DNA from 4 places in the Micromonospora sp. NPDC005324 genome. Region 3 is predicted to be linked to each of the others. Evidence: riboswitches for the same ligand, from Rfam matches in the RefSeq annotation. Region 3 holds a riboswitch; each other region holds the start of a gene.
The links. A riboswitch is a leader RNA that binds a small molecule or an ion and turns the genes downstream of it on or off. The one in region 3 is predicted to bind cyclic di-AMP.
Positions count from the first base shown of each region.

Region 1: linked by a shared signal. The riboswitch ahead of ABZS40_RS15860 (hypothetical protein) and the one ahead of ABZS40_RS05515 (C39 family peptidase) in region 3 are both predicted to bind cyclic di-AMP.
Region 2: linked by a shared signal. The riboswitch ahead of ABZS40_RS06755 (hypothetical protein) and the one ahead of ABZS40_RS05515 (C39 family peptidase) in region 3 are both predicted to bind cyclic di-AMP.
Region 4: linked by a shared signal. The riboswitch ahead of ABZS40_RS14805 (NlpC/P60 family protein) and the one ahead of ABZS40_RS05515 (C39 family peptidase) in region 3 are both predicted to bind cyclic di-AMP.

Region 1 is NZ_JBEXGE010000013.1:21,284-25,221, reverse strand. Features, by position in the region: gene ABZS40_RS15870 (metal-sensitive transcriptional regulator) at 80-376, shown strand; gene ABZS40_RS15865 (YibE/F family protein) at 734-2,104, shown strand; cyclic di-AMP (ydaO/yuaA leader) riboswitch at 2,271-2,401, shown strand; gene ABZS40_RS15860 (hypothetical protein) at 2,406-3,425, shown strand; gene ABZS40_RS15855 (carbonic anhydrase) at 3,481-3,938, opposite strand, start outside.
Region 2 is NZ_JBEXGE010000005.1:41,978-45,915, reverse strand. Features, by position in the region: gene ABZS40_RS06760 (cation diffusion facilitator family transporter) at 1-781, shown strand, start outside; cyclic di-AMP (ydaO/yuaA leader) riboswitch at 900-1,031, shown strand; gene ABZS40_RS06755 (hypothetical protein) at 1,088-2,101, shown strand; gene ABZS40_RS06750 (hypothetical protein) at 2,243-2,737, shown strand; gene ABZS40_RS06745 (SRPBCC family protein) at 2,783-3,250, opposite strand; gene ABZS40_RS06740 (PfkB family carbohydrate kinase) at 3,441-3,938, shown strand, end outside.
Region 3 is NZ_JBEXGE010000004.1:73,419-77,356, forward strand. Features, by position in the region: gene ABZS40_RS05510 (hypothetical protein) at 1-280, shown strand, start outside; gene ABZS40_RS05515 (C39 family peptidase) at 352-1,200, opposite strand; cyclic di-AMP (ydaO/yuaA leader) riboswitch at 1,434-1,575, opposite strand; gene ABZS40_RS05520 (hypothetical protein) at 1,860-2,630, opposite strand; gene ABZS40_RS05525 (hypothetical protein) at 2,762-3,184, opposite strand; gene ABZS40_RS05530 (acyltransferase) at 3,277-3,938, opposite strand, start outside.
Region 4 is NZ_JBEXGE010000011.1:183,905-187,842, reverse strand. Features, by position in the region: gene ABZS40_RS14810 (peptidoglycan recognition family protein) at 1-1,498, opposite strand, end outside; cyclic di-AMP (ydaO/yuaA leader) riboswitch at 1,734-1,869, shown strand; gene ABZS40_RS14805 (NlpC/P60 family protein) at 1,883-2,923, shown strand; gene dcd (dCTP deaminase) at 3,000-3,578, opposite strand; gene ABZS40_RS14795 (pyridoxamine 5'-phosphate oxidase family protein) at 3,678-3,938, shown strand, end outside.

The sequences.
Region 1 (3,938 bases), on a different contig from region 3:
CGGTACCGGTACCCGGTGGGGGTATCTCGACAGAACACGACCGTACCATACCCCCAGGGGGTAGGCTATCCTGGTCGACATGACCGCACCCACCCCGATCCGCGGATACACCGCCAGCAAGGACCAGCTGCTCGCGCGGCTCCGCCGCGTCGAGGGGCAGGTTCGGGGCATCGAGAAGATGGTCGACGACGACCGCTACTGCATCGACGTGCTCACCCAGATCTCCGCCATCCAGGCCGCCCTCGACAAGGTGGCCCTCGGGCTGCTCGACGGGCACGCCCGGCACTGCATGCACGAGGGCGCCGCCGAGGGCCGGGCCGACGAGATGGCCACCGAGATGATGGCGGCGGTCGGCCGGCTCATGAAGCGCGGCTGACCGCACTCAGTCCGGCGCGGCGTCGGGCGGTGACGCAGCGGGCATGGCTCCAACATGCCGCCCCGGGGCCCGCCGCGCGGGCGGTTCGGCCGCCCGACACTCCGCCACGACCTGCAACCCCCAGGAGGGCTGGCTAACATCTCCCACGATGGCTCTCCACATGCTGCTGCACAGTCGGGCACCGGCGCCGCCACCTCGTGGCGTCGCCCCCGGCCGACCGGGCCGAGCACTGACCGTCCGTGATCAGGCGGTCGTCAGGCAGCGATCCGCGCCCGCCGTCCGCGGCGTTTCCACCGCAACGGTGAACCGCCCGGCCCGCTGACCCGTATCCCGCACCGGATCGTTGGGAGTCCCGCCTTGGCCGCCGACCACAGTCACCCCGCTCCGTCCGCCCCACCACGGGTGCGACGGATCCTCGTCGTGACTGTGGTACCCCTCTTCGTCGCCACAGTGCTGGCCGCGGTGCTGCTCTGGCCGCGCGGCGGGTCACCGCAGACCGATGGTGGTGCGGACGTGCCGCGCTACCCGGGGACGGTCACCCGGGTGGTGAGCGAGCCGTGCCCGCCGGTGCCGTCGGCCCCCGAGGGCACACCGAGAGTCGGCGACGGGCGGTGCGGCACTGTCGACGTCCTGGTGGACGACGGGCCGACCGCCGGCCAGCAGGTACGGACGCCGGTGCCCGACGGGCCCGGCGCACCCCGGGTCGAGGTCGGCGACGAGGTCATCCTGGTCGAACTGGCCGACCCGACCGATCCCACCACCAGCAACTGGAACATCGCCGAGCACCAACGCGGCACCCCGATGGTGTGGCTGGCGGTGATCTTCGCGGCCGCGATCGTCGCGTTCGGTCGGTGGCGAGGTCTGGCCGCGCTCGCCGGGCTGGCCGCCAGCTTCGCCATCCTGCTCACCTTCGTGCTTCCGGGCATCAGCGCCGGCGGGTCACCGCTGCTGGTGGCGGTGGTCGGCGCGGCCCTGATCATGTTCGTGGTGCTCTATCTGACCCACGGGGTCACCGCACAGACCTCGGTCGCGGTGCTCGGCACCCTGGGCAGCCTGGTGCTGACCGGCGTGCTCGCCACCATCGCCACGGCCGCGACCCACCTCACCGGCTTCGGCAGCGAGGACGCCACCACCCTGTCGATGTTCCAGGGCGACGTGGACCTGCACGGTCTGCTGCTCGCCGGGATCATCATCGGCTCGCTCGGGGTGCTCGACGACGTGACGGTCACCCAGGCGGCAACCGTCACCGAACTGGCGAACGCCAACCCCGGGCTGACCCGGTTGCAGCTGTACCGGGCGGCCACCCGGGTCGGCCGCGCGCACATCGCGTCCACTGTCAACACCATCGTGCTGGCGTACGCGGGCGCGTCACTGCCCCTGCTGCTCCTGCTCACCGCCGACGCGCGGCCGATCGGGCAGATCCTCACCAGTGAGTTCCTCGCGCAGGAGATCGTCCGCAGCGCGGTCGCCACCCTCGGCCTGATCGCCGCAGTGCCGCTGACCACCGGGCTGGCCGCGGTGGTGACCGCCGCCGGGCGTAGCGCTGCCACGGCGTCCACCGACGCTCCGGCGTCCCGGCCCCAGCCGGACCGCAGCGAGGCACTGGCCGCACTCATCTCACCGCGAACGGCCGGCACCGACGAGCCGGGCCAGAAGCGGGCCACACCCCCATCCGAGGCCACCGACCGGTGGCCGGAGTCGAACAGGAGCACGGATACGGCATGGTGACACTCCTCAGCGTGACCAGATCGGGCATCCACCCTGAGAACCGCGTCACTGGTCACTCAACGCTATGGCGAAATGACGCTTTTGGTCGGCATCCAGCCGTAGCTCACCTGGTCGACTCTCGGGTAACCTCGCTGCCGGTGACCGATGAAGGCGCGAAGCGGCGCCTGCGGTGCCACCGCCCAATCGCCAACCGGCGAGCCGGGGACCCAGGTACCTGGGGTGAATCCGCGTCAGCGGTAGGGGCCACTTCCGCCCCGAACCCGTCAGCTAACCCGGTCGGCGGTCGACGGAAGGGAACATTGTGACGGCACCCCTACGCCGCTGGTTGACACCCGTGGTGGCCGTGATCGCCGCACTGACAGTGCTCGCCGGGCCGCTCCCAGCGCACGCCGCCCCGACGACCCCCACACCCTCGGGGCACGAGGAGGACGGCGAGCCCAAGCTGCTCAACGACGTCATCGAGCAGGCCAACCGCGACTACTCCGCCGCAAAGTCCAAGCTGGACAAGTCCAAGAAGCGGCAGGGCGAGTTGGCCGCGGAGGTCAACCGGGCCAAGGCCGACCTGGACGCGTTGGCCCCGCAGGTCGGGCAGATCGCCGCCCAGGCGTACCGGACCGGCCGGATCGGCGCGGTCGCGATGCTGCTGGAGAGCGAAGCGCCCGACTCGTTCGTCCAGCGCGCCGGGATGCTCGACGAGATGAACATGGTCAACGAGAAGAAGCTCTCCGAGGTCAACGAGGTGAAGGCCCGCGCCGAGCAGGCCAAGCTGGCCCTCGACACCGAGGTCCGCGAGCAGCAGAAGCAGACCGCCCTGATGGCGAAGCGCAAGAGCGAGGCAGACAAGGCGCTCTCCCTCGTCGGCGGCAAGGGCTTCACCGGCGGCCTGGTGGATGCCACCTCCAAGGTCGCGAAGATCGGCCCGGGTCGCACGGCCGACGGTGACTGGAAGGCCCAGTCGTGCAGCGAGAACGACCCCACCACGTCCGGCTGCATCACACCGCGCACGCTGCACGCGTACAAGGAGGTCAAGGCGGCCGGCTTCAACCGGTTCGTCGGCTGCTACCGCCCCGGCGGGCCGTGGGAGCACCCGAAGGGCCGCGCCTGCGACTGGTCGCTACAGAAGAGCGGGTTCGCCCCGTGGCACAACAACGACACCCGGACGTACGGCAACAACGTCGCCGCGTTCCTCATCCGTAACGCAGACCGGCTCGGCATCTACTACGTGATCTGGAACCGGCAGATCTGGTTCCCGGCCACCGGCTGGAGTTCGTACAGCGGGCCGTCGAACCACACCGACCACGTTCACATGTCGCTGCTCTGACCTGCACGATCCCGTCGAGGGCCGTTCCGCGTGGCGCGGAGCGGCCCTCGTCGCGTCAGACGGTGGCAGCAGCGGCCGGGTCGGTCGACTCGGTGGATCCGGCCGGGGTCCCCAACGTCGCGAAGCCAGCGGGCACGGCGGCCACCGGGCGCACCGCTCCGGCAGCGAGTCGGTAGGACACCCCGACCACCGCGCACCGCCCCCGCGCCACCTCGTCGGCCAGCACCGGGGACTGCCCGAGCAACGTCTCGACGGTCTGGGCGATGTGGATGTCGACAATGCCGTCGATGTCGTCCACGCCCTCGGCCTCGGCCCGATGCAGGCTGGGCAGCACGGCGTCGACCACGGCGCGCAGATGGCCACTCGGTGCGGTACCGGTCGCGGCGGACTCCCGGGCGGCCTGCACCGCACCGCACGAGTCGTGGCCGAGCACCACCACCAGCGGGGTGCCGAGAACTGTCACCGCGTACTCGACGCTGCCGAGCACCTCAGGACCGGCGGTGTGCCCGGCGG
Region 2 (3,938 bases), on a different contig from region 3:
GCTCGCCCTGCTCTCCGACGCCGGGCACATGTTCACCGACGTGCTCGGCATCGGGATGGCCCTCGCCGCCATCACGGCGACCCGGCGGGCCACCGGCGACCCGCAGCGCACCTTCGGGCTCTATCGACTCGAGGTGCTCGCCGCGCTTGCCAACGCCGTCCTGCTCTCCGGCGTCGCCATCTACGTGGTGATCGAGGCGATCCGCCGTTTCGGCGACCCGCACCAGGTCATCGCCGGCCCGATGCTCGCGGTGGCCGTGCTCGGCCTGCTCGCGAACATCGCCGCCTTCGCGCTGCTGCGCGCCGGGGCGCGCGAGAGCATCAACCTCCAGGGCGCCTACCTGGAGGTGCTCGGTGACCTGCTCGGCTCGCTCGGCGTCATCGGCGCGGCGCTGCTCATCACCGTCACCGACTGGTGGTGGGCCGACCCCCTGGTGGCGGTCGCCATCGGCGTGTTCATCCTGCCGCGCACCTGGCGGCTGGCCCGCGCCGCCATCCGCATCCTGGTGCAGGCCGCCCCGGAGCACCTCCAGGTGACCGCCGTGCACGACCGGCTGGCCGCCGTCCCCGGTGTCGTCGAGGTGCACGACCTGCACGTCTGGACGCTCACCTCGGGCATGGAGGTGGCCTCCGCTCACCTGACCATGGCACCCGGCGCGGAGGTCGGCGCGGTGCTCACCGCGGCGCGTACGGCCCTGCACGACGACTTCCGCATCGAGCACGCGACGTTGCAGATCGAGCCCGGCGCCGCCTCCGGAGCGTGTGGCTCGATCGAATGGTGACGGAGCCGTGATTTTCCGTGGTGACGCACGCACCGTCCGTCACATTGGCTGCACGGGTCCCATCGGCACCGGTAGGCTCGGTCCCGGCCTCCACCAGGCGGCGCCCTCCCGGCGCCGGTGGTGGTCGTCGCCTAATCGCCCAGCTGGGCGAACCGGGGAACCACGTTCCTGGGGTGCATCCGCGTCAGCGGTAGGGATCTTCCGTCCCGAACCCGTCAGCTAACCCGGTCGGCGGCTGACGGAAGGACATGCGCAGTGGCACCAGCACGACCACCCGCCGCCCGACTGGCGGCCCTGATCGTCGCGATGTTCGCCCTCGGCGTCGCGCTCCCGGCCGGCACCGCCTCGGCCGCTCCCCCGACCGGCCTGCGGGCCGCCGCACCCGACTCCGACGAGGAGGGCGGCACCCCGGCGTTGCGCGCCCAACTCGAGGCGGCCAGCAAGGGCTACCTGGACGCGAAGCGCGCCCTGGACACCTCGGTGCAACGGCAGAAGCAGCTCGCCACCCAGCTGAAGACCATCGAGGTCGAGATCGACCAGCGCAACGGCAAGGTCGGCGAGATCGCCGAGGTGGCCTACCGCACCGGCCGGCTCGGTGCGATGTCGGCGCTGCTCAACAGCAACACTCCGGAAGGCTTCATGGACCGCGCGGCCGCGCTGGACGCTGTGGCGGCCAACGAGGACCGGGTGCTGCGCGACCTGCTGAACAGCAAGGACAAGGCCAACCGCACCCGGGTCGCCCTGGACGGCGAGATCAACGAACAGCGCAAGCAGGTCGCGGTGATGGCCAAGCGCAAGGAGCAGGCCGAACGGGCCCTGACCGTGGCCACCACACCCAAGCCGCAGACCACCGCCGACACCGGCTCCAACCGGGGCACATCCAGCGCCAACGCGACGGCCGCGCCGCGCAACTCCGACGGCTCCTGGCCCTCCGAGTCGTGCAGCGTCAACGACCCCACCCCGGCCAGCGGCTGCATCACGCCACGCACCCTGCACGCGCTCAACCAGGCCAAGGCCGCGGGCTTCACCCGGTACGTCTCGTGCCACCGCCCCAGCGGCTCCGGTGAACACCCGAAGGGCCGGGCCTGCGACTTCGCGGCGCAGAAGGGCGGCTTCGGCGGGAACGCCACCGGCGGTGACAAGACGTACGGCAACAACCTGGCCGCGTACTTCATCCGCAACGCGGACCGGCTCGCCGTGCTCTACGTGATCTGGTACAGGCAGATCTGGCTGCCCAGCAGCGGGTGGAAGTCGTACAGCGGGGCGCACGGCACCCCGTCCACGGACCACACCAACCACGTACACCTGTCGGTCTACTGAGCCACGCGTCGTGATGCCTGTGAGTCATCGTCATGACTCACAGGCATCACGTGTGTCCGGGCCGGGCTACGTCGCCGGGCGTACCCCTGATGTCGTCGGTCGTCGGACGACCCGGCCGCGGTCGGCGGGCAGCATCGCGGTATGCCTCGGATCCGACCCACCACCCGCAAGGCGCTGCTCACCCTGCACCTCGTCACCTCGCTCGGCTGGCTCGGCGCCGACCTGGTGCTGCTCACCCTCGGCATCGCCGTGCAGCGGGGCGCCGACCCGGCTGTGGTCTATCCGGTCACGGCCCTGGTCGGCACGGTGCTGTTCGCGCCGCTGAGCGTCCTGGTCTGGCTGATCGGAGTCGCCAGCTCGCTGCTCACCCCGTGGGGCCTGCTGCGCCACCGCTGGGTGCTGGTCAAGCTCGTGCTCACCACCGTGATGGTCGGGCTGGTGCTGTTCCTGCTCACCCCGAACCTGCGCCACGCCGGAGTGGTCGGCGCTGCCCTGCCCACACGGGACCGCGCCGACCTGGTCATCGCGCCGGCGGTGTCGACCAGCCTGATGATCATCGCGACGGTGCTGTCCACCTACAAGCCGTGGGGCCGGCGTCCCGCCAGACGAACCACGTCACCCACCACAACTCCATGATCGGCGAGCAGGGGCGAGGCTGGGCACGTGAGCCGACGGGGCTGGTCAGGCCGGTTGTGGGGGGTTGCCGGTGCGGTCCAGGGCCGCGCCCAGCCGGGTGGCGAGGGCCAGGTGGGCGGCTTGGGCCTGGCGGAACGCGTACCGGAACAGTGGCGTCGGCGCGGTCAGGGTGATCTCGACGTCGATGCGGACCAGGCCGTCCGGCTCGGCGCGTAGTCGGGTGTGGTTGCGCACTGTGGTCGCCGGCCACTGGCGGGCCACCATGACGATCTCGTCGGCCTCGCTGATCAACACGTCCGCGTGGTAGGTGGTCCGGAAGCGCAGCGGACCGGCCGCCAACCGGTCGTTGATCGTGTAGCTGGCCTGGGCGCCGGGCCGGGGCGGCACCCGCCGGACCCGGACGATCAGCGGATGCAGCTCGCCCTGCCGGGTCAGGTCGCCGAGCAACGCCACCGCCTCGGCGGGCGAGCACCGGGCCTGGACGGTGTAGCTGAAGGTATCCCTGCTGACCACACCGTCTCCCGCCGTCGTTGGTCGCCCGATCGTCCCGTACCGATGTCTGGCTGGCAACGCCCCACGTCCCCTCAGCGCCGCGCCGGAGCGGGCCGATGCGGCGACCTGTCACCCCCTGCGCCATTAGGGTCGGTTAGTACAAAATCTTCCGAAGGTGCCGGAGGGCGGCCAGGATGAACGGCGACGACCAATGAGTGGGCACGTGATGGTCTTCGCGCCCACCCCACAGCTGACGGTGACGGTGGACCAGCCCAACGACCACCCCGAGTTGCACCTGCACCCCGGCGGGCAGGGCGTCTGGCAGGCCCGGATGGTGATCTCCCTCGGTGTCGACGTGGTGCTCTGCGCCGCCCTCGGCGGTGAGATCGGCCAGGTGCTGGAGCCGCTGCTGGTCAGCGAGGGCGTGGATCTCAAGGTCGTGGTCCGTGACTCCGGCAGCGGCGGGTACGTGCACGATCGCCGCGAGGGCTCCCGGCAGGAGGTCGCCGACGTGCCCGGGCAGCCGCTGAGCCGGCATGAGATCGACGAGCTGTACAACCTCGCCCTCGGCGAGGGCCTGCGGGCCTCGGTGAGCATCCTCAGTGGGCCGAACGAACCGTGGCTCGTCCCAGCCGACCTGTACCGACGCTTCGCCGCCGACCTCGGCGCGAACGGCGGCCGGGTGGTGGTCGACCTCTCCGGCGACCAC
Region 3 (3,938 bases):
GGGCATCGCCAACACCGGCATCCACCTCGGCGCGGACGCGACCAGCCTGCTGAACGCCTCCACGATCCGCGTGGTGGGCATCGACGCGAACCGGACGGGCATCGCCCCCGGCACGTTGGGCGGCTATGGAATGACCGGTTACGGGTCGAAGGCCACCAACGGCTCCAGCAAGATCGATTATTTGTTCGTCAACGGCGGCGTGCAGTCGTCCGCCGTCGACCACACGGTCGTCGGGACGAAGTCGAACCACAAGGCGCTGTACGGCTTCATCACCTACTGACCGCACAGACAGACGCCGCGGGCGCCGGCCCCTTGTGGGGGACGGCGCCCGCGGCGGTCAGAGTGCCCGGGTCAGGCGGAGTAGCCCCGGCTGGTGATCCAGTTGGCCAGGTCGATCGTGGTGATCCAGTACGACGGGTCGGCCGGGTTCGCCGAGTCGGCGATCCGCACGGTGCGGCCGTTGTCCTTGTAGCCCACGACGGCGATGTAGTGCCCGCCACCGTAGGAGTGCCAGCTGCCGTCGGTGTCGGTGGCGTCCCCGACGACGTTGGCCACCACGCCCCGGCCGTCGGTGACGGCCTTCACCACGTCGGCCTGGAGCCGGTCCATCTGGGCCGCGCTGGGCGCGCCGGGGAACATCCGGGTCCGGTACGGGGAGCCCTTCACCTCGGCGTTGAGCACCCGGGTGGTGTCCTCGGCCGAGTTGGTGCCCATCTCGGTGGTGCCCAGCTCGGCGCCGAGCTCCTCCTGGGTGCGGTCGATGCCGGCGGCGCTGAGCGCGTTCCGGGTGGCCGCCGGGCCGCAGTTGTAGTAGGTGTTCTGCGCCTCGTAGTCGTAATCGAGCACCTTGGTCGCGGGCGGCTTCGGCCGCTCCGGCTTCCGGGTCAGGTCCGGGTTGCTGCTGGCCTTGGCGGCGGGCGACGCGGCGCTGGTGGCCGGGGCGGCAGTGGTCGGCACGGCGCTGGCCGAGGGGGACGCGTCCCGAACATCGCCGCGGGAGGCGGCGACGTCGCTGCGCATCTCGGCAACAGTGGTCGCGGTGCGCTGGCCGGCCGGGGCGTCGTCGGCAGTGGTGAGCAGGGCGCCGGTGGTGGTGGCGATCGCGAGGGCCGCGGCGGAGGCGGCGACGATCTGGTACGGGCGCTCGGTGGCGAGACGGCGGAGCTGACGCTTCAGGGTGTGCTTCACGGGGTCCTCCACGGATCGGGGGGAGAGCGGCACACCGGGGCCGGACCGGCATCCGGGCAGGCGCCAGCGCGCGGACCGTGGTCCGCGGATGGTGAACCGCTCAGGGGAACGCCCGGCGCGGCCGGGCGGGGAAGGCGATGACCCGGGGGGTCAGCTCACCGTCACGCGACGATTGAGCGGGTGCACCGCCGCGCCGTGGAGGCGAGGGAACAACCGAGGGGTGGAAAGGTGCTGCACGAGGATGGGACTCCTTCCGACACCGCCTACCGGGTTAGCTGACGGATTCGGGCGGGAAGATCGCCCTACCGCGGGCCGTGGCTCGCGGATTCACCCCAGACTTACTGATGGGTCCCCGGCTCGTTGATCACGATTAAGCGGGTCGATGCGGCGTCGCGTCTTGCGATCGGTAACCGCACCGGACGGGACGACACTACTGGCGTCTCAGCGCGCTGCCAAGCCAGGTTCACCTGCGTAAACCCCAATTGGTGCGACAATTTCTGCGCGTATTGCCGATGATGTGACTCGATGGGACAACCGGTTACGGCGACGCCTACGGGCGACAACCGGACAGGCCGCAAAGAACGCGACCGCAATCGCGGGAACAATGGCGCCGATCGCGCCGTACGTCCGATTTCGCAATGCGGTGACCGGCCTCACATCACGGATTGGGCTCAACCCAACCGGGCCGGGCGCCACAGTGCCACGACGGCGGGACGCAACGCCCCGGCCACCGTCCGACGCGCGGGCACCGGAGTGGGGCGGAGCCGGACCGCCGCCGCGTACGCCTCCTCGGCGAGGACACGAGCCGACTCGGCGGCCAACTCCGCGTCGCGCCAGGCGGCCCGCTCACGGTCGGCGGCCACCTGGTAGTCGGCCAGCCGCGCATCCCGGATCACCCGGCTGATCAGCACCTCCTGCTCGACCGGGTGCCGCCGGGGATCCCAGCCGCGCCGGTGCCCGAACACGTCGCTGAGCTGTGCCATGGTCAGGTCGCCCCGCCAGTACGCCGCCATCGCCGCTCGGTGCAGATAGCGTTCCCGGGCGGCGTACTCGGCGGGGGTGTGTGGGGTCTGCGGGGTGGGCAGCACCCCGGCGCCCCCGAAGCGACGCGCGGCGGTGTCCGCCTCGTCGTACCCGATCCAGGCCCGCTCCAGCTGCTCCTGAGCGGTCAGCCAGGCGGCGCGCCACCGCTTGGCGGTGGTGGCCGCGCCGGCCGCGGCGACGGCCACCTCCTCGGCGTAGCGGCGCAGGTCGACGGCCTCGGCGGCGGCCAACTCCCGAGGAGTGGGCCCGCCGCGGAGCGGGTCGTCAGTGGGCCGGTCCCGTTCGGGGCGGGCGGCCAGCACGGTGAGCAGGCCCAGGGTCAGCAGGAACAGCGTCGACCAGATGGCGGCGGCCTGCGGCACCTCGGTCACGAACTGGTAGAAGACGACGGTCTCCATGGTCGGCACCTCGGGGAGAGAGCAGTGCGATGGGGAGCCGCGCCGGCCACGGGCCACGGTGGGCCACGGGTCGGCGGGTCAGGGAGCGGTGGGTCGACAGGGCGCGGCGACGGGACGGTCGTCCCGGTGGCTCAGCGCCCGGGTGGGGCCCGGGAAGCCCGACCGCTCGCACCGTCGACGAGGGGCAGCCGGTCAGATTCGGCAGCGCGGACCAGCAGCACGCCGGACACGATGGTGCCCTGATCGCCGGGGAGCGCCACCGGCGTGTCGGCCGACCAGGTCGGGGCCGACTCCTCGGTGACCTCCGGCGGTATCGCCGGAGCCGGGCGGGCCGCACCGGGTGCCCCGGCGAGCCGGCAGGAGGCCGCCAGCGACCCGGCGGCGACCGAGGCCGGCACCGCGCTCGACGTCGGCACCGGGCCGGGAATTGACGAGGCGGCCGTGGCCGGGCCTGCGCCGAGCGCCAGGGCCGCGACGACGGCGAGGCTGGTCAGCACCCGGGTCGCCCAGCGCGCCACCCACCACAGCGGACAGGTGAACGCGACCGGAAGCACGTCCCCACGCTACCGTCGCGCCGACCCGGGCGCACCGACCACGGGCGTGTCGAATCACGCCGCGCCGACCCCTTTGACCAGGGTGGACGCTGTCAGCGCAGGTCGACGTACGTTGATCGACTGCCGGTCTGACCGACCTCGTCGGCAGGTCCGCCGACCTCGCCGCGGGCGCTGCCTGCGGGGTTTCGCGCGTCGTCGTCGCCGGCCGCGCGTTGTCGGGGGACGGGCACCGGACGGGCCGCACGGCGCGGCGCGAGCCGGCGCATCATCGGGGTTTCGACGAAGCGGTGCAACAGCCCGGCGAGGATCAGGGTCGCCGCCAGGAAGCCGAACACCACGGCCGGGCCACGCCAGCCCGCGAAGCCGATCCCCCAGGTTCCGCTCCAGCGCAGCACGCTCGTCATCACCAGCACGTGCACCAGGTAGAAGGCGAACGAGACCTCACCGAGCCAGACCAGCGGTCGGGACCGCCACGGCGAGCGCCGACCCCGCACGTCCGCGTCCGCGGCAGCGGTGATCACCAACAGGTACGCGACAGCGAGCAGCGTGGTCCACAGCTCGGCGCGGATCCACTGCGCGGCCACCACCCAGGTGACCAGGAAGATCCCACTGGCCACTGTCAGACTGGGACCGCGCCAGAGCCCTCGGCGCATCAACTCGGCCGCCACCGCGCCCAACCAGAACTCCAGCGACCGTACCGGCGGGAAGATCTGGGTGAACCACCAGCGGCTGACCTCCGGCACCAACTCCTGCG
Region 4 (3,938 bases), on a different contig from region 3:
TCGGGCTGCCGTCTGGGCGGAGCGCGATGTCGTTGACCAGCGGCGCGTCAGCGGACGGTGCGCTGCGCAGCACCACTGCGGAGGAGCCGCGCGGCGCGCAGGGCACGCCTGCGGTGACGCAGCCGGTGAACGCCGGCTGGTTGGTGGCGTAGTCCGGGTCGATCCGGACCAGCCCGGTGGCCGGGGTGCCGGTGTCCAGTCGAGGCGCGTGCAGCAGGTCGAAGTAGTGCGTCCAGTCCCAGTACGGGCCCGGATCCCAGTGCATCCCCCGCACTGTCGAGGCGACGGTGCCGGGCACGTTGTCGTGGCCGATGATGTGCTGACGGTCCAGTGGGATGCCCAGCCGCAGCGCCAGGTGCCGGACCAGCTTCGCCGAGGCCCGGTACATCGCCTCGGTGTACCAGGTGCCCTGCGCCGCGAAGCCCTCGTGCTCCAGCCCGATCGACTTCGCGTTGACGTACCAGTTGCCGGCGTGCCAGCCGACGTCAGTGGTCTTCACGTGCTGGGCGATGTGCCCGTCGACCGAGCGCAGCGAGTAGTGCCAGCTCACGTAGGTCGGGTCCTGGACGAGTTGCAGGGTCGTGGCCCAACTCGCCTCGGTGTCGTGGATGACGATGTACTCGATCTTCTGCCGCGCGGGTCGGTCGGAGAGGTCGTGGTTGCCGTAGTCCCCGTCGCCAAACGCCTCGTAGGGCGCCGGGATCCACTCGCAGGAGATGGTGCGGGGGCACTCCACACCGTCGGGGCGGGCCAGCCGGCGCAGGCCCAGCCGGTCCAGCCAGGCACGCTCGGGCCGCACCGCGCGGGCCGGCAGGGTGATCCGCTGGCCGTCGTCGGTCACCCGGGCTTCGCCAGCGCCGATGGTGGTGAAGACCTCGTCGGCGAAGGCCGCCGCGGCGTCGGCGCTGTCCGCGCCCGAGTAGCGGGCCACCGCGCCGTACCAGGCCGCCGGGTCGGTGTCCGCGCCGACCGGCGCGCTCAGATCCCGTTGGTACGCGCTCAGCAGCGCGGCCCCACCCCGGATGTTGAGGCCCGCGTCGGTGCGCAGTGCCTCGGGGGTGGCGCCGGTCAGCGTGGCCGCGGCGTCCACGGTCTGCAACGCGGCGGTGGACGGCGCGGGGGCCTCGACCGGGCGGGGCGCGGGCACCCGCGCGGGACGGGAATCGTCGCCGCGTGGGTCCTCGGCACCGGCGTCGTGGTGGCCCCGCCCGGGTAGGGCGGCCACGTGCCGCGCGTCGGTCAGGTGCATCGGGCCGTAGCCGCCACTGGTGCTCGGTGTGCCGGCGTTGGTGTCCCAGCGCGACTCCAGGTAGGAGACGCCGAGCAGCACGACGGCCGGCACGCCGTACTCGGTGGCCGCGGCGGCGTACTGCTGCTGGCGGTCGGTGGTGGGCGCGGCGACGGCCGGGCCGACGGAGAGTGGCACCGTTGTCGCGGCGGCGACCACGGTGGCGGCGAGCAGTGCGCGCCAGCCGGTCGACAGGGTTGGATGGTGCATCGAACCCCCTAGATTCTCTCGGAGTGAGGTCAGGTCACCATCGCGCCGGCCGGGAGGTTACGTCAATACCTTTCCATCTATCGAAGTATGCGGAAAGAATTCTTCACACACGGTCGGTGACCTCGTCCAATCCGTACGGAGTGTCACGGCCGCACGGGTTGCGGATCGGTAACAAGCGTCTCTACTCTGGTCATTCGTCGGCCCGACAGCAGCTCCGCCCAGCCCGGGCGGTAACGGACCGACACCGCCGAGTCGTTTCCGAACGAACCGGGGACCCAGGTCCCTCGGGGTGAATCCGCAGCAACTGCGGTAGGGCGCCGACTTCCCGCCCGAACCCGTCAGCTAACCCGGTAGGCGGTCAGGAAGAAGGAGTACGAGACCCCGGTGGCACTCCATGCCCCGCGGCCGTCGTCCGAGCGGTCGGCATCAGCCGGCCCGGCGTCGATCGTGCCGCGCCCACGCTGGTCCCGCTTCACCACCGCTCTCGCCGCGCTGGCCGGCATCGCCGTCGTCCTGACCGGCAGTGCCACGGCGGCCCACGCCGACCCGTCCGTCGCCGAGATCGAGCGCCAGATCGACGCCGACTGGAACAAGCTCGAACCAATCATCGAACGGCACAACGCCACCCGCACCGACCTCGCCGCGAAGCGCAAGCAGGCCGACGCGCTGGCCGCCCGGATCACTCCGCTGGAGCGCCAGGTCGACGCCGCGATGGACAAGGTCAGCGCCCTGGCCGTCCGCGCCTACAAGGGCGAGAACGTCTCGACGGTCAACGCGGTGCTGGGCAGCCGGTCGCCCAGCGAGGTCGTCGGCCAGCTCGAAATGCTCGACCGCTTCGCGCACAACCAGCAGAAGGACGTACGCCAGGTGGCCGACCTGCGCGACCAGTTGGCCGCGCAGAAGGCGCCGCTGGACGAGATGGTGGCCCAGCTGACCCGCACCGAAGCTCAACTGGCGGCGAAGAAGAAGCAGATCAACGACGAGATCGACCGCCTGCAGAAGCTGCGCCTCAAGGTGTACGGCAGCGGCGGCGGCGGTCCGCTGCGCCCGGCGCCCTGTCCGGGCAGCTACCCCGGCGGCGCCGCGGGCACCGCTGTCAAGTTCGCCTGCGCGCAGATCGGCAAGCCCTACGTCTGGGGTGCCGAGGGCCCGAACTCGTACGACTGCTCCGGGCTGATGTTGGCCGCCTGGGCGAAGGCCGGCGTGTCGCTGCCGCACAACGCCGCCGCGCAGAGCCGGGTCACGAAGAACGTCAGCAAGGGCGACCTGCGCCCCGGCGACCTGGTCTTCTACTACAGCGACATCCACCACGTCGGTATGTACGTCGGCGGCGGCTGGGTGGTGCACGCCTCGCAGGCCGGTCAACCGGTCAAGATGAAGAAGGTCGACGACGGCCCGATCCACAGCTACGGCCGCCCAGGCTGACCCCGGGTGACCGAAGGGCCCGTCGCGATCCGTCGCGGCGGGCCCTCGTCGTCTGTGTTCTGGCGGGTGGTGGGCCTCAGCGGGTTGGCCAGGTGCGCCAGTGCTGCCAGGCGCGGCTGGGCGTCGGCCCCCGCTGGCCCTGGTAACGCGAGCCGTAGACCACCGAGCCGTACGGGTGCTCGGCCGGCGAGGAGAGCCGGAAGATGCAGAGCTGCCCGATCTTCATGCCCGGCCACAGGGTGATCGGCAGGTTCGCGACGTTCGAGAGTTCCAGCGTCACGTGGCCGGAGAAGCCCGGGTCGATGAAGCCGGCGGTGGAGTGCGTGAGCAGCCCGAGCCGCCCCAGGGAGCTCTTGCCCTCCAGCCGGCCGGCGAGCTGGTCACCCAGCGAGATGACCTCCAGCGTCGAGGCGAGCACGAACTCCCCCGGGTGCAGCACGAACGGCTCACCGTCGGGGACCTCGACCACCGATGTCAGGTCGTCCTGCTGCATGGCCGGATCGATGTGGGTGTAGAGGTGGTTGTTGAAGACCCGGAACAGCCGGTCGAGTCGGACGTCGATGCTGGACGGTTGGACCAGGGTGGGCTCGAACGGCTCCAGGCCCAGCGTGCCGGCCTTGATCTCGGAGACCAGGTCGCGGTCGGAGAGCAGCATCGGACCACCATAGCCGCGCTGCCGAAACTGACCGGATTCGGTGCCGGTGACCAGCGCGTCGAGGTCGCTGCTCGTACATTTGTTCGATAGAATGCCCACATGGCTTCCTGGTCCGAATTCGCCGCCGACGAGCCCCGACTCGCCGACGGGATCCGCGTTCTCCTCCAGCAATACGGGCCGGGCTTCGGCTATCTGGCCACGGTCCGCGCCGACGGCGGGCCCCGCGTCCATCCGGTCTCCCCGGTCATCACCGCCGAGGGGCTGTTCTGCTTCATCATCGACTCACCCAAGCGCCGCGACCTCGAACGTGACGGCCGTTACGCGCTGCACTCGTTCCCTGCGGAGGAGAGCGACGACGAG